Regions from separate parts of the Erwinia sp. E602 genome, predicted to be linked through region 3. Evidence: predicted binding sites of a transcription regulator. Region 3 holds the regulator's gene; each other region holds the start of a gene.

Region 1 (5,546 bases), 970 kb from region 3:
CCAGCTGGCGCTGAGCGGCACGCCGCTCGACCAGCGCTTATGCCTGTTGCACGGGCTGCGCCGCGCGCTGCGCCTGTCACCGGACTTTGTGCAGGGCTGGTTTGCGCAGCAGTTAAGGCAGCATCTGCTGAGCGGTCTGCCGGACAAGGCGCTGTACGACGAACGTAACCTGGGTGCGCTGATCGCCCACGCGGCGAAAACGCTGACCCGCCAGTTTAGCGAGCGTGACGGCCAGCTGATGCTGCTGTACCTGCAGTACGCGCTGGTGCACCGCAGCCCGCTGCAGTTAACCCCGGCGCAGCAGCGGTGGCTGGCGGCGAAAAACGAGTATACCCTGGCGCTGCAGATCGTCGCCTGCTGGCAAAAACGCGGCTGGCAGGCAACGGGAGAGTCGGACGCCGCACAGCTGGCGCTGCTGTTCAGCCAGCTGCATATGCCCAGCGCGGCCGCGCTGCTGGGGGATCACGAACGGCAGCTGCACGCGGCGGTGGAGCAGTTGATCGCGAACTTTGAACAACTGGCCGGCATGCGTTTTCACCATCCGGCGGGGCTGAGCGAAAAACTCTACAGCCACCTGGCGCAGGCGCTGGAGCGCGGCCTGTTCGGCATCGGCATCGACGGCGACCTGACGGAAGATATCGCCAGCCACTATCCGCGCCTGATGCGTACCACCCGTGCGGCGCTGGCCGGCGTGGAACAGCAGTACGGGTTGCAGTTTTCGTCGGAGGAGCTGGGGCTGGTGGCGGTGATATTTGGTGCCTGGCTGATGCAGGACGGCGCATTACAGGAGAAGCAGGTGCTGCTGCTGACCGGCGACAACCCGCAGCTGGAGCAGCAGATCGAGCGCCAGCTGCGCGAGCTGACCCTGCTGCCAATCGCTATCCGCTATCTGGACGTCGTCGACTTTCAGCGCAGCAGCGCGCCAAAAGGCATCGCGCTGGTGATCACCCCCTATGCCACGCCGCTGCCGCTCTACTCACCGCCGCTGATCCACGCCGAGCTGCCGCTGGGCGAACACCAGCAGCTTAGCATCCGCGCGCTGCTGGAGTCCTGACGGGGCTAGGCCACCTTCGGCCGCAGAAACAGCGCCGGCACGACCAGCAGCGCCATCACCCAGAACATGCCCGCCTGCAGGTGCTGGAACAGCACGCCGCAGACCATGGTCATCAGCGCGATCCCGCCGCCCATTGCCAGCGCCGAATAGAGCGACTGCAGGCGGATCACCTCCGCCCCCTGCCGGGCGGCGATAAAGCGCATCGCTGCCAGGTGGCAGACGGTGAAGCTGCCGCAGTGCAGGATCTGCGCCGCGATCAGCCAGCCGAGATCGGTGGTGCTGGCCATAATGCTCCAGCGTACGATGCCGCTTACCGCCGACAGCAGCAGCAGATCGCGCGCCGACCAGCGGCGGAACAGGCGATGGCTGGCGGCGAAAATCACGATCTCCGCCACCACCCCCAGCGACCACAGATAGCCAACCACGCTGGCCGGGTAGCCCGCCTCCTGCCACCAGATTGCGCTGAAGCCGTAATAGGCGGCGTGCGCCCCCTGCATCAGCGTCACGCACAGCATAAAGCGCCAGACGGCGCTCTCCGTCAGCAGCGCCGCCCAGCGGGTCTGCCCCGCCGGGCCGCCCTGCTTCGCCTCGCCCTGCGGCATCACCGCCGGCTGCAGCAGCATGCCGAGGATCATCGCCCCGCTGCCGGCACAGAGCAGCACCAGAATCGCATGGTACGAGAAGTGGCTGACCAGCACCCCGGTCAGCGCCGAGCTGATCACAAACGCCAGCGATCCCCACAGCCGCACCGGCCCGTAAGGCAGCGCGATCTGCCGCTGCCAGGTGGCGGCCAGCGCATCGCTGAGCGGCACCAGCGGCGAAAAGAACAGGTTAAAGCCGATCATCACCAGCAGCAGCCACAGCCACTGGCTGCCGAGCCAGAAGCCGGCGGCAAACAGCAGCGTTAATACCGCCAGCAGGCGCAGCGCGCCGACCAGCTTCGCCGGATCGTTAACGCGGGAGGCAATCAGCAGGCTGCCGGCGAAGCGGGCCACCAGGCCGCTGCCCAGCAGCAGGCCAATCTGCTCCGGCGACAGGCCGCGGCCTTTCAGCCACACCGCCCAGAACGGCAGGTAAACCCCATAGGCGAAGAAATAGGTGAAGTAGCTCAGCCCGAGCCAGTAGGTGGATCGTATCGTCATTTTCCCTCCGACAAAGTGCGGCTACTCTACACGCTGGCGGCGGATAAAAAAATAGCGGGACACTGACGTGTCCCGCTATCTGTGGGGCAGCTTCCATAACGGAACCGCCCTGCCTCACCGGAGGCCTTATGCGGCCGGCCGGTGGGTTATCTCACTTACGCGTAAACCGGGAAGCGTGCGCAGATTTCCAGCACCTGCTTCTTGACGCGCTCGCTGACCGCTTCATCGTTGATATTGTCGAGAATATCGCTGATCCAGCCAGCCAGTTCACGCACTTCAGCTTCTTTGAAGCCGCGACGGGTCACCGCAGGAGAACCGATGCGGATACCGGAGGTGACAAACGGGCTCTTCGGATCGTTAGGCACGCTGTTTTTGTTGACGGTGATGTTGGCGCGGCCCAGGGCGGCGTCAGCTTCTTTACCGGTCAGGTTCTTGTCCACCAGGTCCAGCAGGAACAGGTGGTTATGCGTGCCGCCGGATACCACGTTGTAACCACGGGACAGGAACACCTCAACCATCGCTTTGGCGTTTTTTGCCACCTGCTGCTGGTAGGTTTTGAACTCCGGCTCCATCGCTTCTTTGAACGCCACCGCTTTACCAGCGATTACGTGCATCAGCGGGCCGCCCTGGCCGCCAGGGAAGACGGCTGAGTTCAGCTTTTTGTAGAAATCTTCGTCACCGCCTTTCGCCAGGATGATGCCGCCGCGCGGACCTGCCAGGGTTTTGTGGGTGGTAGAGGTGACGATATGGGCATGCGGAACCGGGTTCGGGTAGACGTCTGCGGCGATCAGGCCCGCTACGTGTGCCATATCCACAAACAGGTAAGCGCCGACCGAATCTGCGATTTCACGCATTTTGGCCCAGTCGCACACGCCGGAATAAGCAGAGAAACCGCCAACGATCATTTTCGGCTGGTGCTGTTTCGCCAGCTCGGCCAGTTCGTTGTAGTCGATCTGACCGGTTTCATCGATGCCGTAAGGAATGACCTTATACAGTTTACCGGACAGGTTAACCGGGGAACCGTGGGTCAGGTGACCACCGTGCGCCAGGTTCATACCCAGAATGGTGTCGCCCGGCTGCAGCAGCGCGGTGTACACCGCGAAGTTAGCCTGAGAACCGGAGTGCGGCTGCACGTTAGCGTAGTCGGCACCGAACAGCTCTTTGGCACGGTCGATAGCCAGCTGCTCTACGATATCCACGTACTCACAGCCACCGTAGTAGCGCTTGCCCGGGTAACCTTCGGCATATTTATTGGTCAGCTGAGAGCCCTGAGCCTGCATCACGCGTGGGCTGGTGTAGTTTTCTGAAGCAATCAGCTCGATGTGCTCTTCCTGACGCACTTTCTCCTGCTCCATCGCCTGCCATAACTCGGCGTCGTAATCGGCAATGTTCATTTCACGCTTTAACATCTGCATCTCCTGACTCAACTGACTTTAAATAAGAAATGACCCCCTGAGGGGTGATGGGCAACAGTGTAAACTGTTTACCCACCCGTTGAATAGCATCAAAACTGCCTTTTTACGCAAACGATTGGCTCCAGTACTGGCAAGGGTTAGTTACGCTTTTTGCAACCCCTGATTTACGGATTTTTATTCATCTGCGGGATGCGGTTTTCTTATCCGCCGGGTGCGGCCTGCCGCTGAAAAAACAGTCATCACGCCAGAAAATGAGCGGAAACTCAGCTCAGCCGCGTGAAATCAGCTTCGGTGGGTGAAGTGGAATCTGGAGTCTGGAGTCTGGAGTCTGGAGTCTGGAGTCTGGAGTCTGGAGTCTGGAGTCTGGAGTCTGGAGTCTGGAGTCTGGAGTCTGGAGTCTGGAGTCTGGAGTCTGGAGTCTGGAGTCTGGAGTCTGAGAGGATACAACAGAGAGTGGTCAGCAACGGCTTGCTAATCAGGCAACCGGCAAATCCAGCCCGGTGACCCGGGCTGACGCACTGGCGAGATTCAGCGATCAGATCGCCTCTTCGTCTTCCTCACCGGTACGAATGCGCACCACGCGCGCCACGTCGAAGACGAAGATTTTACCGTCGCCGATTTTGCCGGTCTGCGCGGTGTTCATGATGGTGTCGACGCAGGTGTCGACGATGTCGTCCGCTACCACGATCTCAATTTTCACCTTCGGCAGAAAATCGACCATGTACTCGGCGCCGCGGTACAGCTCGGTATGGCCCTTCTGGCGGCCAAAGCCCTTCACTTCGGTTACCGTCATCCCGGTGATGCCGACTTCCGCCAGCGCTTCGCGCACGTCATCCAGTTTGAACGGCTTGATAATTGCGTCAATCTTTTTCATGGCAGACCTTTTTCTTCCCGCCGCGTCCGGACGGGTATTCATATGAGTATTCACCGGACAGGTCACGCTTCGCGGTCTGTCTCTGCTCTGAGGCAGCTAAACTACCATATCCAGGGCGACTAACGGCACTGAAAAATTACTCTTTAAAGTCGGCGGCATCCAGTTCATGTCGCGAGAGCAGCTTATAGAACTCGGTGCGGTTGCGCCCGGCCAGCCGCGCGGCGTTAGTGACGTTGCCGCGGGTCATCTGCAGCAGCTTGCGCAGGTAGTTCAGCTCAAACTGGTTGCGCGCTTCGGCAAAAGTCGGCAGCGCGGTGTTCTCACCGGCCAGCGCCTGCTCCACCAGCGCGTCGCTGATGACCGGCGCGGAGGTCAGCGCCACGCACTGTTCGATCACGTTGACCAGCTGGCGCACGTTGCCCGGCCAGCTGGCGGCCATCAGCCGGCGCAGGGCGTCGGTGGAGAAGCTGCGCACAAAGGGTTTATGCCGTTCGGCGGCCTGCTTGAGCAGGTGGCCGGCCAGCAGCGGAATATCTTCCGCCCGCTCGTGCAGCGCCGGCAGCTTAAGGCTGACCACGTTAAGCCGGTAGTAGAGGTCCTCGCGAAACTCTTTTTTCTCCATCGCCTTCGGCAGGTCGCGGTGGGTGGCCGAGATGATGCGCACATTGATATCCAGATCGCGGTTGCTGCCCAGCGGCCGTACCTTGCGCTCCTGCAGCACCCGCAGCAGCTTGACCTGCAGCGCCTGCGGCATATCGCCGATCTCATCAAGAAACAGCGTGCCGCCCTCGGCGGCCTGGAACAGCCCTTCACGGCTGCTGACCGCGCCGGTAAACGCCCCTTTGGCGTGGCCGAACAGCTCAGACTCCAGCAGCTGCTCGGGCAGCGCGCCGCAGTTGATGGCGATAAAGGCGTTACCCGCGCGCGGGCTGGCGGCGTGGATCGCCTGCGCCAGTACCTCTTTACCGGTACCGCTCTGGCCGTTGATCAGCACACTGACGTCGGACTGCGCCACCATCCGCGCCTGCTCCAGCAGCCTCAGCATCAGCGGGCTGCGGGTG
Region 2 (5,546 bases), 2.3 Mb from region 3:
ACCTGAAAGGGCAGAAGATGCAGATCCTCGCCACCCATCTCTCCGCCAAGGCGGTGGATTTTCGTGAAATCGACTACACCCGCCCGACCTGTATTCTGATGGGGCAGGAGAAAACCGGCATCACCCAGGAAGCGCTCGACCTGGCCGACCAGGACATCATTATTCCGATGATCGGTATGGTGCAGTCGCTGAACGTCTCCGTCGCCTCCGCGCTGATCCTCTACGAAGCACAGCGTCAGCGGCAGAACGCGGGTATGTACCAGCGCACGGAGAGCACGCTGGACTACGCCGAGCAGCAGCGCCTGCTGTTTGAAGGCGGCTACCCGGTGCTGGCGCGCGTGGCGAAACACAAAGGGCTGCCCTACCCGGTGATTGATGACCAGGGCCAGGTGGTCGCCGATGCGGACTGGTGGGCCACCATGCAGTCGCGAGCGGTGAAATAATGCAGGGCCGCCTGCTGGATGCGGTTCCGCTCACTACCCTGACCGGCGTCGGTGCCAGCCAGGCGGCAAAGCTGGCCAGAATCGGTCTGGTCACCCTTCAGGATCTGCTGCTGCACCTGCCGCTGCGCTACGAAGACCGCACTCAGCTGTACGCCATTAATGACCTGCTGCCGGGGATTTACGCCACCATTGAGGGCGAAGTGCTGCACAGCGACATCAGCTTTGGCCGCCGTCGTATGCTCACCTGTCAGGTGAGCGACGGCAGCGGCGTGATCACCCTGCGCTTCTTTAACTTTAATGCCGGCATGAAAAACAGTCTCGCGCCCGGCCGTCGCGTCACCGCCTACGGTGAGATCAAACGCGGCCAGCGCGGTGCCGAGATCGTCCACCCGGAGTACCGCGTGCAGGGCGATCACGGCGTTACCGAACTGCAGGAGACGCTGACCCCGGTTTACTCCACCACCGAAGGCATCCGTCAGGCGACGCTGCGTAACCTGACCGATCAGGCGCTGACCCTGCTGGAGACCTGCGCGATCGCCGAGCTGCTGCCGCCGGAACTGAGCCAGGGGCTGATCGGCCTGCCGCAGGCGCTGCGCACGCTGCACCGCCCGCCGCCGGATATGGCGCTGGCGGACCTTGCCAGCGGCACCCATCCGGCCCAGCGGCGGCTGATTATGGAAGAGCTGCTGGCGCATAATCTGAGCATGCTGGCGGTCCGCGCCGGCGCCCAGCGCCATCACGCGCTGCCGATGGCCGCCAGCCACCGGCTAAGCAACCCACTGCTGGCGGCGCTGCCGTTTAAGCCGACGGGCGCACAGCAGCGGGTGGTCAAAGAGATTGAAGCAGATCTGGCCAAAGACTATCCGATGATGCGGCTGGTGCAGGGCGACGTCGGCTCCGGTAAAACGCTGGTTGCCGCCCTGGCGGCGCTTAACGTTATCGCGCACGGCAAGCAGGTGGCGCTGATGGCCCCCACCGAGCTGCTGGCCGAGCAGCACGCCAGTAATTTCCGCCAGTGGTTTGCGCCGCTGGGGATTGAAGTCGGCTGGCTGGCCGGTAAGCAGAAGGGTAAAGCGCGGCTCGCCCAGCAGGAGGCGATTGCCAGCGGCCAGGTGTCGATGGTGGTCGGCACCCACGCCATCTTCCAGGAGCAGGTGCAGTTTAACGGCCTGGCGCTGGTGATCATCGATGAACAGCACCGCTTTGGCGTTCACCAGCGGCTGGCACTGTGGGAAAAAGGCGTGGAGCAGGGCTTCCACCCGCACCAGCTGATTATGACCGCCACCCCGATCCCGCGCACGCTGGCGATGACCGCCTATGCCGACCTCGATACTTCCACCATCGACGAGCTGCCGCCGGGGCGCACCCCGGTGACCACCGTGGCGATCCCCGATACCCGCCGGGCCGACATTATCGCCCGGGTGAAAAGCGCCTGCGGCAGCGAAGGTCGCCAGGCCTACTGGGTCTGTACGCTGATCGAAGAGTCCGAGCTGCTGGAAGCCCAGGCGGCGGAAGCCACCTGGGAAGAGCTGAAAGTGGCGTTGCCGGAGCTGAACGTCGGCCTGGTGCACGGCCGGATGAAGCCGTCCGAAAAGCAGGCGGTGATGCAGGCGTTTAAGCAGGGCGAACTGCATCTGCTGATCGCTACCACGGTGATTGAGGTCGGGGTCGACGTGCCGAACGCCAGCCTGATGATTATTGAAAACCCTGAGCGGCTGGGGCTGGCGCAGCTGCACCAGCTGCGCGGCCGCGTCGGCCGCGGCGCGGTAGCCTCGCACTGCGTGCTGCTGTATAAGGCACCGCTGAGCAAAACCGCCCAGAAGCGTTTGCAGGTGCTGCGTGACAGCAACGACGGCTTTGTTATTGCCCAGTGTGACCTGGAGATCCGCGGCCCCGGTGAGCTGCTCGGCACCCGCCAGACCGGCAACGCCGAATTTAAGGTGGCCGACCTGCTGCGCGACCAGGCGATGATCCCCGAAGTGCAGCGCGTGGCGCGGCATATCCATCAGCACTATCCGCAGCAGGCTCAGGCGCTGATTGAGCGCTGGCTGCCGGAAACCGAACGCTATACTAACGCCTGACGGCTACGCTGGCGAAGTCCGGCCGGCCAGGATAAATGAAAGTTTGGCAAACGATTGCTTTTCACACCATTCGGTTTAAAATCGCCACCTTTATTGCCGCTGGAAGCCCCAAATGTCCGTTGAAACCTCCGTTGACGCTGCCGATCGTACCCCGGTTCCGGCCAGCCACAGTGAGCTGATCTACCGCCTGGAAGACCGCCCGCCGCTGCCGCAAACGCTGTTTGCCGCCTGCCAGCACCTGCTGGCGATGTTTGTGGCGGTAATCACCCCGGCCCTGCTGATCTGCCAGGCGCTGGGCCTGCCGGCGCAGGATACCCAGCACATTATCAGCATGTCGCTGTTTGCCTCCGGCGTGGCGTCGATCCTGCAGATAAAAACCTGGGGTCCGATCGGTTCCGGGCTGCTGTCGATTCAGGGCACCAGCTTTAACTTTGTCTCACCGCTGATTATGGGTGGGCTGGCGCTGAAGAACGGCGGTGCCGACGTGCCGACGATGATGGCGGCGCTGTTTGGCACGCTTATGCTGGCCTCCTGCACCGAGATGGCGCTGTCGCGCGTGCTGCACCTGGCGCGCCGGGTGATCACTCCGCTGGTCTCCGGCATCGTGGTGATGATTATCGGCCTGTCGCTAATTCAGGTGGGCCTGACCTCGATCGGCGGCGGCTTTGCGGCGCTCAACGATCATACCTTCGGCGCGCCGAAAAACCTGCTGCTGGCCGGCGCGGTACTGCTGGTGATTATTCTGCTTAACCGCCAGCGTAACCCCTACCTGCGGGTGGCTTCGCTGGTGATTGCCATGGCGGTGGGCTATCTGCTTGCGTGGGCGATGGGCATGCTGCCGGCAACCTCCGCACCGGCCAGTGAGGCGCTTATCACCATCCCGACGCCGTTCTATTACGGCCTGGGCATCGACTGGAGCCTGCTGATCCCGCTGATGCTGGTGTTTATGATCACCTCGCTGGAGACCATCGGCGATATCACCGCCACCTCTGACGTCTCCGAGCAGCCGGTCAGCGGCCCGTTGTACATGAAACGCCTGAAGGGGGGTGTACTGGCCAACGGCCTCAACTCCTGCGTCTCGGCGCTGTTCAACACCTTCCCGAACTCCTGCTTCGGCCAGAACAACGGCGTGATCCAGCTGACCGGCGTCGCCAGCCGCTATGTCGGCTTCTTTGTGGCGCTGATGCTGATCGTGCTCGGCCTGTTCCCGGCGGTCAGCGGCTTCGTGCAGCACATTCCTGAGCCGGTGCTCGGCGGTGCCACGCTGGTGATGTTCGGCACCATCGCCGCCTCCGGCGTGCGCATCGTCTCCCGCGAGCCGCTGAACCGCCGGGCGATTATGATTATCGCGCTGTCGCTGGCGGTGGGGCTGGGCGTCTCCCAGCAGCCGTTGATCCTGCAGTTTGCACCGGAGTGGCTGAAGATGCTGCTCTCCTCCGGCATTGCCGCCGGCGGTATTACCGCCATTGTGCTGAACCTGCTGTTCCCGCAGGAGAAGTAAGCGCCGGGCGCTGCCGGGCGGAGCAATCTGCCCGGCAATCTGTTCTGATGATGGTCACCCTTACCTCCTTGTTTCCCTCACCTTCTACCTTCTGCCTCATCCCTGACCTTCTCCTTACCGCTTTCTGCACAAATTTCAGCCTTGTCAGGGCTTCCCGGTTGAGATACGCCGTTAAATCAGGCATAACAAGCCATTAGCGGAAATCGATAGGGTGGTTGCGATGAAGTATCCCGGCAAAATTTTGCTTACGCTGTTGCTGATCCTGCTGCTGGCGCTGGTGGCCTGCTACGTGCTGTTGCAGACCCGCTGGGGCGCAGCGTGGGCAAGCCGCCAGCTGAGTGACGCGCAGTATCAGCTGAGCATCGGCAAGATTGAGCATAACTTCTCGGCCCCCGGACTGCTGCGGCTGGACGACGTGACGCTGACGGCACCAGGGCAGCCGCCGCTGCTGACCTCGCGGCGGGTGGACCTCGGTTTACGCCTGGCGCAACTGACTAATCCGCAGCACTTCGCCTCAATTCGTCTCAACGAAGGTACGCTTAACCTGACCGATAACGCGATGCCGGGGCGCCTGCAGGCTGACCGCCTGCTGCTGAGCCGGATGACGGTCAACGGCAGCGCGGGCGACTTGACGGTGCAGGGGCAGAAAGTTGACGGCGGCGTCACGCCGTGGCTGCCGGAAAAAGGGGCCCTGCTCGGCCAACAGGCGCGCTTTCAGCTGAGCGCCGGGTCGCTGGCGCTGGGCGACCTGACCGCCAGCAACGCGCTGCTGGAAGGCAGCATCAAAGGGCGCGAGTGGCTGTTCAGCAACGTGGGCGCGGACGTGGCGCTGGGTTCGATTACCGCTAATGCACGCCGCGACGCCAGCGGTGGCTGGCAGGTTCAGAGCCTGCGGCTGAACAGTATCCGCCTGCAGAGCGATAAAACGCTGGCCGACTTCCTGCAGCCGCTGCTCAGTCTGCCGGATATCAGTTTTAACCGGGTGGACGTCACCGATGCCCGGCTGGAGGGGCTGGACTGGGCGGTAACCGACCTGGATCTGCTGCTGAAAAATATTACCTTCAGCCACGGCGACTGGCAGAGCGATAACGGCACGCTGGCGCTCAACGCCAGCAGCTTTGTTAACGGCAGCCTGCAGCTCAACGATCCGATTGCCAGCCTGGAATTCTCACCGGCGGGCGTGGCGCTGACCCAGTTCAGCTCGCGCTGGGTCAACGGCATGATCCGCACCGGCGGCAGCTGGAGCCGCCGTGATAAAAAGCTGACGCTGGATGAACTGGTGGTCGCCGGGCTGGAATATACGCTGCCGGCCAACTGGCGTGAGCGCTGGTTGCAAACGCTGCCGGGCTGGCTCGACAGCGTGCAGGTTAGCCGCTTCACCGCCAACCGGAACCTGATTATCGATATTAACCCGGACTTCCCGTTCCAGATGACGGCGCTGGACGCCAGCGGCAGCAACCTGCTACTGGCGCAAAACCACCGCTGGGGTATCTGGTCCGGTAGCCTGAGCGCCAACGCCGC
Region 3 (5,546 bases):
AGGAGAGCGCCGACAGCAGCCAGGCGCCAAGCAGCGGAGCCAGCGCCGGCGACAGCGCTACCAGCGGCATAATGGTGGCGAACACCCGGTTGGCTTTTGCGCCCTGATAGCGGTCCACCACCAGCGCCTGCCAGCTGACCGCGGCGGCGCAGACGCCGACCGCCTGCACAAAGCGGCAGACCAGCAGGGCGGTGGCGGAGTGCACCCACAGCATCGCCAGGCAGCCGACGGCGAACAGGCTCAGCCCCATCAGCAGCACCGGCTTACGCCCGATGCGGTCCGAGAGTGGCCCCCAGATCAGCTGCGCGCAGGCAAAGCCGGCGAGGAAGATGCTCAGGCTGGCGCTGATGCCGCTGGCGCTGCTCTGCAGATCCTGCTGCATCACGCCGAAGGCCGGCAGGTACATATCGGTGGCGAGGAAACCCAGCATGCTCAGCAGCGCCAGGTAGATCATAAATCCGAAAGATTGCATGTGAAGGTGCTCTTTGATGAGTTTTTTTTCGGCTGGCAGTGTAAAGGGACGGCTAACGGCTTGTGAAATGGTATTATTCGCCACCTGATGTGAAAAAAATTGAAGGGAAGGCTATGTGGTCGGAACACTCTCTGGAAGTGATTGATGCGGTAGCAAGAACCGGCAGTTTTTCCGCAGCGGCGGCCGAACTGCATCGCGTGCCTTCCGCCATCAGCTATACGGTGCGTCAGCTGGAGCAGTGGCTGGCGGTCAGCCTGTTTGAGCGGCGTCACCGTGACGTGGTGCTGACCGAGGCCGGGCGGGTGTTCAGCGAAGAGGGGCGAGCTGTTATCAAAAAAATGCTTGCCACCCGCCGCCGCTGTCAGCAGGTGGCCAACGGCTGGCGCGGTCAGATCAGTATCGCTGTGGATCGCATCGTGCGGCCGGCACGCACCCGCCAGCTGGTGGTGGATTTCTATCGCTACTTTCCGGATATCGAGCTGCACCTGTCGCAGGAGGTGTTCAACGGCGTGTGGGATGCGCTGGCCGACGGCCGCGTCGATCTGGCGATCGGCGCTACCCAGGCGATCCCGGTGGTCGGGCGCTTCTCCTTCCGCGATATGGGCAGTCTGAACTGGCGCTGCGTGGTGCAGCCGGGCCATCCGCTGTTGCAGACCGCCACGCCGCCGGACGAAGCGGCGGTGCGCGAGTGGCCGTCGCTGGTGCTGGAGGATACCTCACGCGCGCTGCCGAAGCGTACCACCTGGGCGCTGGACAATCAGCGCCGCATGGTGGTGCCGGACTGGGAAAGTGCCTTTGACTGTCTGCGGGCCGGGCTGTGCGTGGGGATGGTGCCCGGGCACCTGGCGCAGCCGCTGCTGCAACAGGGGCTGCTGCAGGAGCTGACGCTGCTGGCCCCCTATCACGCCAGCCCCTGCTATCTGAGCTGGACGGAGCAGAACGCCTCACCGGCGCTGGCGTGGTTGCTGGACTACCTGGGGGATACGGAGACGCTAAACGCGGAGTGGCTGAGCGAGCAGCCTGGCCGCTGAGGCAGGCCGCCCGGAACGGCTAGCGGCGGTAGTCGCGGAACGGACCATCGGCCACCGAGCGGCGTTCGATCAGCGTCGGGTGTACCTCGATGGTCTGCGGCTCTTCGCGCTTGCTGGTAATACGATCCAGCAGCATATCGAAGGCGGTTTCGCCGAGGCGCTCTTTGGGCTGATGCACGGTGGTCAGCGCCGGTGAGAAGTAGCGCGCGTTGCGCACGTTATCGTAACCGATCACCGAAATATCCTGCGGCACGCGCAGCCCCATCTCGTCGGCGGCGCAGATCGCCCCCATCGCCATGATGTCGCCGCCGCAGAAGATCGCGGTTGGGCGCTGTTTCTGCATCAGAATTTGCTGCATGGCGCGATAACCTGACTCCGGCTCAAAGTCACCCTGTACCAGCCACTCCGGGCGCAGGGTAATGTTGGCTTCCGCCAGCGCTTTAAGAAAGCCGGCGTGACGGCCGCCGCCGGTATTGCGCTCCAGCTGCCCCGGAATGGCACCGATATCGCGGTGGCCGCGTTCGATCAGGTAGCGCCCGGCCAGATAGCCGCCTTCAAAGGCGTTATCGAGAATGGTGTCGGTGAAGTCGCCGTGCGACTCGCTCCAGTCCATCACCACCATCGGAATATTACGATTATCTTCCAGCATGCCGATCAGCGTTTCCGGGTATTCGGAACACATCACCAGCAGGCCGTCGACGCGTTTCTGCGCCATCATCGACAGATACGCCTGCTGCTTCTGCAGGTCGTTATGGGCGTTACCGAGGATCAGCGTGTAGCCTTTGGCAAAACAGCGGTTTTCCACCGCCTCAATTATTTCGGCAAAATAGGGCGCTTCGCTGGAGGTCGCCAGCAGGCCGATGGTTTTGGTATGGTTAACCTTCAGGCTGCGTGCAACCGCACTTGGGGAGTAGTGCAGCTCTTTGATTGCCGCCCAAACCGCTTCACGCGTCTCTTCCGCAACAAAACGCGTTTTGTTGATCACATGAGAGACGGTGGTGGTGGAGACACCGGCAAGCTTCGCCACATCCTTAATTGTTGCCATTCAAATAGTACTCCTGATGTTATCGCAACCTGTTGATAACAAAATGGTTAAACGTTTGCGCTAGCCGCGCGATTTTCTGCACCTGGTGTCAGGTGTCAGGCGCTGTCTCACAGGGTCGGGAAGGGATGATTTCGTCCGAAAAAGTGACATGCATTGCTGGCTAAATGCCGTTTTGCTGATGTTGCGCAACGGAATGGCGGATTCTAGCAAGGCTGCGCCGAGAAGACGAGATTTTTACGGTTAACTGTGGGAAAATTATCAGGCTTAATTTTAATAAGGTTATTAAGGGGCAGCCATGAGTACCGATCTGAAATTTTCACTGCTGACCACGGTTGGCGCACTGGCGATGATCATTGCTTTCAGCTTTACCGCCGTCATGCACTGAGCCATAAAAAAAGGGAGAAGCCAGGCTTCTCCCTCTCTGCCTTAATCCGCCAGACCCGCTTAGCGGATGGTTTTAGGCGTCATCATCCGGCGCGCACCGATGTAGTGCTCCTGCCAGTAGTCTTCGCTCAGCGCGCTAACCTGAATATCTTTGCCGGTGCGCGGTGACTGAATAAATTTCCCGCCGCCGAGGTAAACGCCCACGTGATCGGCGGTACCGCGGCCGTTAATGCGGAAGAACACCAGGTCGCCTTTCTCCAGCTGGTCGCGTTTTATCTGTGCCGCATCGCGCAGGTGATACATCTCATTGGCGGTGCGCGGGATCTTGAACTTCACCAGGTCTTTATAGGCGTACCAGACCAGGCCACTGCAGTCGAAGCCGGTTTTCGGTGAGGTGCCGCCCCACTGGTAGGGTTTACCCAGCTGACCCATCAGCTTGTTCATCGCCGTTTCGCGGGCCTTCTGGTAGCGGGCGCGGTGCGCCTTGCTCAGCTTAAGCGGCGCATCGCCATCTTCCACCAGCAGCGCTTTGCGTTCACCTTTCTGACGCCCGTAGCGTTTTTTATCGAGCTTCGCCGTGGCATTTTTTGCCGTGGCTTTGGTACGCGCGGTTTTGATCGGGCTGGCGGGCTGCGCGGCGGTTTTCTTCTTCAGCTTAAGCTTCTGCAGCGTGGCGGTGGTGGCTTTCTTCAGCGGGGTTTTCTCTTTCACTTTCTTAACCAGCGGCTCTTTCACCTTTTTGGTGGTTGCCGCCTTCACCGGCCGGCGTTTACGCCGCTCATCATCGCGCGCAGCCGAGCGGTCAGCCTTGTGCTGGCTGGCGTTAACAGGGGCATGTGGCGATGCGTGTGCCACATTTAAGAACAGCTGTGCCAAGGCCAGCGTGATAAGGGTGATAAGTAAACGCATCGGTCCCATTAACAGTTTGTGCTCTGCACCATCCCGCAGCGCAATTGGATAAGAATTTTCTGCATTAAAGCAGAAGGCCTCGATGATTCTAATCTAACTTTTAAACGGAGGGTTAGGTGTTTTTTGTTTCAATCCTGCAATAGATTTAAACGGCGTTAAATTAAACACTTTCAGATGCTTATCGCAGCGATTTAATTGACTCAGATCAATATCGGCGCTGCATCAGCCAGAGGAAAATGTTATTTTGTATGTATCATTTTGCAAATAGCGCTCTGGATCACATTGTCCATGCGGAAAATGTCGTTTTCATCGCCAGGGCAGAATCGTTACAATACAGAAACACGAATATCCCTTTTTTGTCGTCGCGTACTGAGGAAGTCATAATGAGTACTGTTGAAAAAATCCAACGCCAGATCGAAGAAAACCCTATTTTGCTCTACATGAAAGGGTCGCCAAAACTGCCAAGCTGTGGCTTCTCTGCTCAGGCTGTACAGGCGCTGTCGGCGTGCGGTGAGCGTTTTGCCTACGTAGACATTCTGCTGAACCCGGACATCCGTGCTGAGCTGCCGAAGTACGCCAACTGGCCTACCTTCCCGCAGCTGTGGGTGGACGGTGAGCTGGTCGGCGGTTGCGACATCATCATCGAGATGTTCCAGCGCGGCGAACTGCAGCAGCTGATCAAAGAGACTGCACAGAAGTACCCGGCCCCGGCCGCTGAATAAACGTCGGCCTGACGCTACAGACTAAAAAACCGGAGCCTGCTCCGGTTTTTTTATGGCTCTGCGCCGGAAACGCCAGCCGGATGCGGGGCGCGGATTACGCCCGCCTAGCGCTATTGTGCGTCGTCGCCAGCAGCCGGTCCGGCGGCCAGTGGCCAGCCCCCCAGACGCTTCCAGCGATTGACCAACTCACAGAACAGATCGGCTGTCTGGGTGGTGTCATACAGCGCCGAGTGCGCCTGGCTACTGTCAAACGCAATACCCGCGGCGCTACAGGCCTTTGCCAGCACCGTCTGCCCGACCACCAGCCCGCTCAGCGCTGCGGTGTCAAAGGTGACAAACGGGTGGAAGGGGTTGCGCTTCAGCGCGCTGCGTTCAGCGGCGGCGTTCATAAAATTGAGATCGAAGGTGGCATTGTGCGCGACCATGATTGCCCGGCTGCAGCCGCTCTCCTTGATCCCCTTACGCACCAGCTTGAAGATCGCGTGCAGCGCGTCGTGTTCGCTGACGGCACCGCGCAGCGGGTTTTTCGGGTCGATGCCGTTGAACGCCAGCGCCTCCGGGGCCAGCACCGAGCCAACGAAAGGTTCAACGTGGAAATGCAGGGTTTGGTCTTTTTCCAGCCAGCCGTCGTCGTTCATTTTCAGCGTGATCGCGGCAATTTCAAGCAGGGCGTTAGTTTTGGCGTCGAAACCCGCCGTTTCCACATCAATAACGACCGGATAAAAACCGCGAAAACGGCTGCTCAGGGTGTTCAGTTCATTTGGTTCAGACATCAGCATCTCATTGGCACAAAAAAGACAGCGCACATTATGGCAAATTTAACGGCGGGATGCAGCAGAAGAGCAGGGGGACGCGGATGCCCGCAGGCATCCGCAGGGCAAAATCAGTTGCCCAGGCCGTGGCCGGCGTGTTTGTTCTCGATCAGTTCAATTTTGTAACCGTCTGGATCTTCCACGAAGGCGATAATGGTGCTGCCGCCTTTG
Region 4 (5,546 bases), 2.3 Mb from region 3:
ATGGTCCCCCCATATTCAGACAGGATGTCACGTGTCCCGCCCTACTCATCGAACTCACAGAATATGCGCTTTTGTGTACGGGAGTATCACCCTGTACCCTGCGACTTTCCAGACGCTTCCACTAACGCACAAACTGATTCAGGTTCTGGGCTGTTCCCCGTTCGCTCGCCGCTACTGGGGGAATCTCGGTTGATTTCTTTTCCTCGGGGTACTTAGATGTTTCAGTTCCCCCGGTTCGCCTCATGCCACTATGTATTCATGACATGATAGTGTGTCGAAACACACTGGGTTTCCCCATTCGGGTATCGTCGGTTGTAACGGTTCATATCACCTTACCGACGCTTATCGCAGATTAGCACGCCCTTCATCGCCTCTGACTGCCTAGGCATCCACCGTGTACGCTTAGTCGCTTAACCTCACAACCCACAAGCGTCCCGAAGGACAACTCGAAAGTTGTAAGCATTTGAGAGACTCGAACATATCGTTGACTTCATTCTTATTACGGAGAATGAAAACGATACGTCGTTTCAATTTTCAGCTTGTTCCGGATTTTTAAAGAGCAATATCTTAAAGCAGACTCGAAAGTCATCTTTAAGATACGATGGAGACACCTTTCACCTGTCACCAAGCAAGTGGCGTCCCCTAGGGGATTCGAACCCCTGTTGCCGCCGTGAAAGGGCGGAGTCCTAACCGCTAGACGAAGGGGACACTGAATCATGTCTCGACTTCGCAGCCGTCTTGCTCATTACTTTTTCATCAGACAATCTGTGTGGACACTACGCGGGAATGTATCTTGAGGTAAGGAGGTGATCCAACCGCAGGTTCCCCTACGGTTACCTTGTTACGACTTCACCCCAGTCATGAATCACAAAGTGGTAAGCGCCCTCCCGAAGGTTAAGCTACCTACTTCTTTTGCAACCCACTCCCATGGTGTGACGGGCGGTGTGTACAAGGCCCGGGAACGTATTCACCGTAGCATTCTGATCTACGATTACTAGCGATTCCGACTTCACGGAGTCGAGTTGCAGACTCCGATCCGGACTACGACGCACTTTATGAGGTCCGCTTGCTCTCGCGAGTTCGCTTCTCTTTGTATGCGCCATTGTAGCACGTGTGTAGCCCTGGCCGTAAGGGCCATGATGACTTGACGTCATCCCCACCTTCCTCCGGTTTATCACCGGCAGTCTCCTTTGAGTTCCCGACCGAATCGCTGGCAACAAAGGATAAGGGTTGCGCTCGTTGCGGGACTTAACCCAACATTTCACAACACGAGCTGACGACAGCCATGCAGCACCTGTCTCACGGTTCCCGAAGGCACTAAGGCATCTCTGCCGAATTCCGTGGATGTCAAGGCCAGGTAAGGTTCTTCGCGTTGCATCGAATTAAACCACATGCTCCACCGCTTGTGCGGGCCCCCGTCAATTCATTTGAGTTTTAACCTTGCGGCCGTACTCCCCAGGCGGTCGACTTAACGCGTTAGCTCCGGAAGCCACGCCTCAAGGGCACAACCTCCAAGTCGACATCGTTTACAGCGTGGACTACCAGGGTATCTAATCCTGTTTGCTCCCCACGCTTTCGCACCTGAGCGTCAGTCTTTGTCCAGGGGGCCGCCTTCGCCACCGGTATTCCTCCAGATCTCTACGCATTTCACCGCTACACCTGGAATTCTACCCCCCTCTACAAGACTCTAGCCTGCCAGTTTCAAATGCAGTTCCCAGGTTAAGCCCGGGGATTTCACATCTGACTTGACAGACCGCCTGCGTGCGCTTTACGCCCAGTAATTCCGATTAACGCTTGCACCCTCCGTATTACCGCGGCTGCTGGCACGGAGTTAGCCGGTGCTTCTTCTGCGGGTAACGTCAATCGACGAGGTTATTAACCTCATCGCCTTCCTCCCCGCTGAAAGTACTTTACAACCCGAAGGCCTTCTTCATACACGCGGCATGGCTGCATCAGGCTTGCGCCCATTGTGCAATATTCCCCACTGCTGCCTCCCGTAGGAGTCTGGACCGTGTCTCAGTTCCAGTGTGGCTGGTCATCCTCTCAGACCAGCTAGGGATCGTCGCCTAGGTGAGCCATTACCCCACCTACTAGCTAATCCCATCTGGGCACATCCGATAGCGTGAGGCCCGAAGGTCCCCCACTTTGCTCTTACGAGGTTATGCGGTATTAGCTACCGTTTCCAGTAGTTATCCCCCTCTATCGGGCAGTTTCCCAGACATTACTCACCCGTCCGCCACTCGTCACCCAAGAGCAAGCTCTCTGTGCTACCGTTCGACTTGCATGTGTTAGGCCTGCCGCCAGCGTTCAATCTGAGCCATGATCAAACTCTTCAATTAAAAGTTCGATTTGCTGCAACAAGTGCAGCGATGCTCATCTGTAAAACGTCATAATGAATTTCATTATGTGTTCACTCGTGAGACTTGATATTTTTTGACACCCGAAGGTGTCTGATATCAATCCTGCGAGTGCCCACACAGATTGTCTGATAAATTGTTAAAGAGCGGTGCAATCAGTGCCGAAGCTTCCTGTTGCGAGGTGGCGTATATTACGCTTTCCTCCTTCGGAGTCAACTTCTTTTTTAGAAGTTTTTTCCGGCGGTTCAGAGTACTTCCTGAACCTCTCAACACGCTGGCCTGTAAGCCGTTGTTCCGTGTCGATGGAGGCGCATTATAGGGAGTTCTCGACGGGTGACAAGGGCTAATTTGCGATATTTTATCTGTTTGCTGCAATCCCCAGCAAAAGCCCGCCTTATACGCATTTGTGCACAAACTTATCCACAGCTGCCGCAAAACGGCAATTTTGACGAGCATCGCGCAAACGTTTTCGCTACAATGCCCGCGCGTAATGGAAGCCCCCTCCAGGGGCGTTACCTGAAGTTTTCTGTTCCTCTATATAGAAGAGAGCACAGCAGACTTCATATAACGCTCTTATCTATGCGATCCAATGCCAAGGGAAAAACCTAATGCAACAACGTCGTCCTGTACGCCGCGCGCTGCTCAGCGTGTCTGACAAAGCCGGTATCCTCGAATTCGCTCAGGCGCTTTCTCAACGTGGCGTCGAGCTGCTCTCCACCGGCGGTACTGCCCGCCTGTTGGCTGACGCTGGCCTGCCCGTGACTGAAGTCTCTGACTATACCGGTTTCCCGGAAATGATGGATGGACGCGTTAAAACGCTGCACCCGAAAGTGCATGGTGGCATTTTAGGACGCCGCGGTCAGGACGATGCCATCATGGCCGAGCACAGCATCTCTCCGATTGATATGGTGGTCGTTAACCTGTATCCGTTTGCCCAGACAGTGGCCCGTGAAGGCTGCTCGCTGGAAGACGCCGTCGAGAACATCGACATCGGCGGCCCGACCATGGTGCGCTCCGCCGCCAAGAACCATAAAGATGTAGCGATCGTGGTCAAGAGCAGTGACTACCCGGCCATCGTGGCGGAGCTGGATGCGAACGATAACTCGCTGACCCTGGCGACCCGTTTCGACCTGGCGATTAAAGCCTTTGAACACACTGCGGCCTATGACAGCATGATTGCCAACTACTTTGGCAGCCTGGTCCCGGCCTATCACGGTGAGACCACCGAACCGTCCGGTCGCTTCCCGCGCACCCTTAACCTGAACTTTATTAAGAAGCAGGATATGCGTTACGGCGAAAACAGCCATCAGGATGCTGCCTTCTATATAGAAGAGAACGTTAGCGAAGCTTCGGTGGCCACCGCGCAGCAGGTTCAGGGTAAAGCGCTCTCATACAACAACATCGCCGATACCGATGCCGCACTGGAGTGCGTGAAAGAGTTCGAGCAGCCGGCCTGTGTGATCGTCAAGCACGCTAACCCGTGCGGCGTTGCGGTTGGCGGTTCCATTCTTGACGCTTACGAGCGCGCCTGGCAGACCGACCCAACCTCGGCCTTCGGTGGCATTATCGCCTTCAACCGTGAACTGGACGAAGCGACCGCCCAGGCGATCGTCAGCCGTCAGTTCGTTGAAGTGATCATCGCCCCGTCAGCCAGCGAAGCCGCGTTGAAAGTCACCGCCACCAAGCAGAACGTTCGCGTGCTGACCTGTGGCCAGTGGCAGGAACGCCAGACCGGTCTCGACTTTAAGCGCGTTAATGGCGGCCTGCTGGTGCAGGATCGCGATCTGGGCATGGTCGGCGAAAGCCAGCTGCGCGTGGTCAGCAAACGCCAGCCGTCGGAGCAGGAACTGCGTGATGCGTTGTTCTGCTGGAAAGTGGCGAAGTTCGTCAAGTCTAATGCTATCGTTTATGCGCGTGACAATATGACCATCGGCATTGGTGCCGGCCAGATGAGCCGCGTCTATTCCGCAAAAATCGCCGGTATAAAGGCTGCCGATGAAGGCCTGGAAGTAAAAGGTTCTGCCATGGCGTCGGATGCCTTCTTCCCGTTCCGTGATGGCATTGATGCCGCCGCTGCGGTCGGCATTACCTGTGTTATTCAACCGGGTGGCTCTATTCGTGATGACGAAGTGATCGCCGCCGCGGATGAACACGGCATTGCGATGATCTTCACCGACATGCGCCATTTCCGCCATTAATTACGGAGTCTCAGATGAAAATTTTAGTTATTGGTAATGGCGGCCGTGAACATGCGCTGGCCTGGAAAGCCTCTCAGTCACCGCTGGCAGACGCCGTCTTCGTGGCACCGGGCAATGCCGGTACCGCGCTGGAACCTGCGCTACAGAACGTGGCCATCAGCGCGACGGATATTGCCGGCCTGCTGAGCTTTGCACAAAGCGAGAAGATTGATCTGACCATCGTCGGCCCGGAAGCGCCGCTGGTGATCGGCGTGGTGGACGCCTTCCGCGCCGCCGGTCTGAAAATCTTTGGCCCGACCCAGGCAGCGGCACAGCTGGAGGGCTCGAAGGCCTTTACCAAAGATTTCCTCGCGCGCCATCAGATCCCTACCGGCGGCTATCAGAACTTCACAGAAGTGGAGCCGGCGCTGGCTTACGTACGTGAGCAAGGCGCACCGATCGTTATCAAGGCCGATGGCCTGGCCGCAGGTAAAGGCGTGATTGTGGCGCTGACCCTGCAGGAAGCGGAAGACGCGATCCAGGACATGCTGGCGGGCAACGCCTTTGGCGACGCCGGCCACCGCATTGTGGTGGAAGAGTTCCTTGATGGTGAGGAAGCCAGCTTTATTGTCATGGTCGACGGTGAAAACGTGCTGCCGATGGCGACCAGCCAGGATCACAAACGCGTGGGCGACGGTGATACCGGCCCGAACACCGGCGGTATGGGCGCTTACTCGCCGGCACCGGTAGTGACCGATGAAGTCCACCAGCGTGTGATGGACGAAGTGATCTGGCCAACCGTGCGCGGCATGGCCAGCGAAGGCAACGTCTACACCGGCTTCCTGTACGCTGGCCTGATGATCGACAAAAGTGGCCAGCCAAAGGTGATTGAATTTAACTGCCGCTTTGGCGACCCGGAAACACAGCCAATCATGCTGCGCCTGCAGTCCGACCTGGTCGAACTCTGTCTGGCCGCCGTGGACGGTAAGCTGAACGAGAAAGATTCGGTCTG

The links. Region 3 encodes PurR, which represses purine synthesis genes. Its sites were predicted from a motif close to CANGCAAACGTTTGCNTG; they were not measured.
Region 1: the regulator PurR is predicted to act here: its motif matches at 3,716-3,733, upstream of glyA (serine hydroxymethyltransferase).
Region 2: the regulator PurR is predicted to act here: its motif matches at 2,568-2,585, upstream of GKQ23_RS23285 (NCS2 family protein).
Region 4: the regulator PurR is predicted to act here: its motif matches at 2,814-2,831, upstream of purH (bifunctional phosphoribosylaminoimidazolecarboxamide formyltransferase/IMP cyclohydrolase).

Annotation. Positions count from the first base shown of each region.
Region 1 is NZ_CP046582.1:1,208,384-1,213,929, reverse strand. It holds gene csiE (stationary phase inducible protein CsiE) at 1-1,054, shown strand, start outside; gene GKQ23_RS06945 (3-phenylpropionate MFS transporter) at 1,060-2,196, opposite strand; gene glyA (serine hydroxymethyltransferase) at 2,352-3,605, opposite strand; gene glnB (nitrogen regulatory protein P-II) at 4,147-4,485, opposite strand; gene glrR (two-component system response regulator GlrR) at 4,622-5,546, opposite strand, start outside.
Region 2 is NZ_CP046582.1:4,727,140-4,732,685, forward strand. It holds gene trmH (tRNA (guanosine(18)-2'-O)-methyltransferase TrmH) at 1-443, shown strand, start outside; gene recG (ATP-dependent DNA helicase RecG) at 443-2,524, shown strand; gene GKQ23_RS23285 (NCS2 family protein) at 2,637-4,025, shown strand; gene GKQ23_RS23290 (AsmA family protein) at 4,246-5,546, shown strand, end outside.
Region 3 is NZ_CP046582.1:2,179,924-2,185,469, forward strand. It holds gene punC (purine nucleoside transporter PunC) at 1-472, opposite strand, end outside; gene punR (DNA-binding transcriptional activator PunR) at 586-1,503, shown strand; gene purR (HTH-type transcriptional repressor PurR) at 1,523-2,548, opposite strand; gene GKQ23_RS11335 (YnhF family membrane protein) at 2,844-2,933, shown strand; gene GKQ23_RS11340 (C40 family peptidase) at 2,993-3,841, opposite strand; gene GKQ23_RS11345 (Grx4 family monothiol glutaredoxin) at 4,222-4,563, shown strand; gene rnt (ribonuclease T) at 4,674-5,342, opposite strand; gene gloA (lactoylglutathione lyase) at 5,447-5,546, opposite strand, start outside.
Region 4 is NZ_CP046582.1:4,485,530-4,491,075, forward strand. It holds rRNA gene GKQ23_RS22155 (23S ribosomal RNA) at 1-416, opposite strand, end outside; tRNA gene GKQ23_RS22160 (tRNA-Glu) at 634-708, opposite strand; rRNA gene GKQ23_RS22165 (16S ribosomal RNA) at 800-2,339, opposite strand; gene purH (bifunctional phosphoribosylaminoimidazolecarboxamide formyltransferase/IMP cyclohydrolase) at 2,966-4,555, shown strand; gene purD (phosphoribosylamine--glycine ligase) at 4,570-5,546, shown strand, end outside.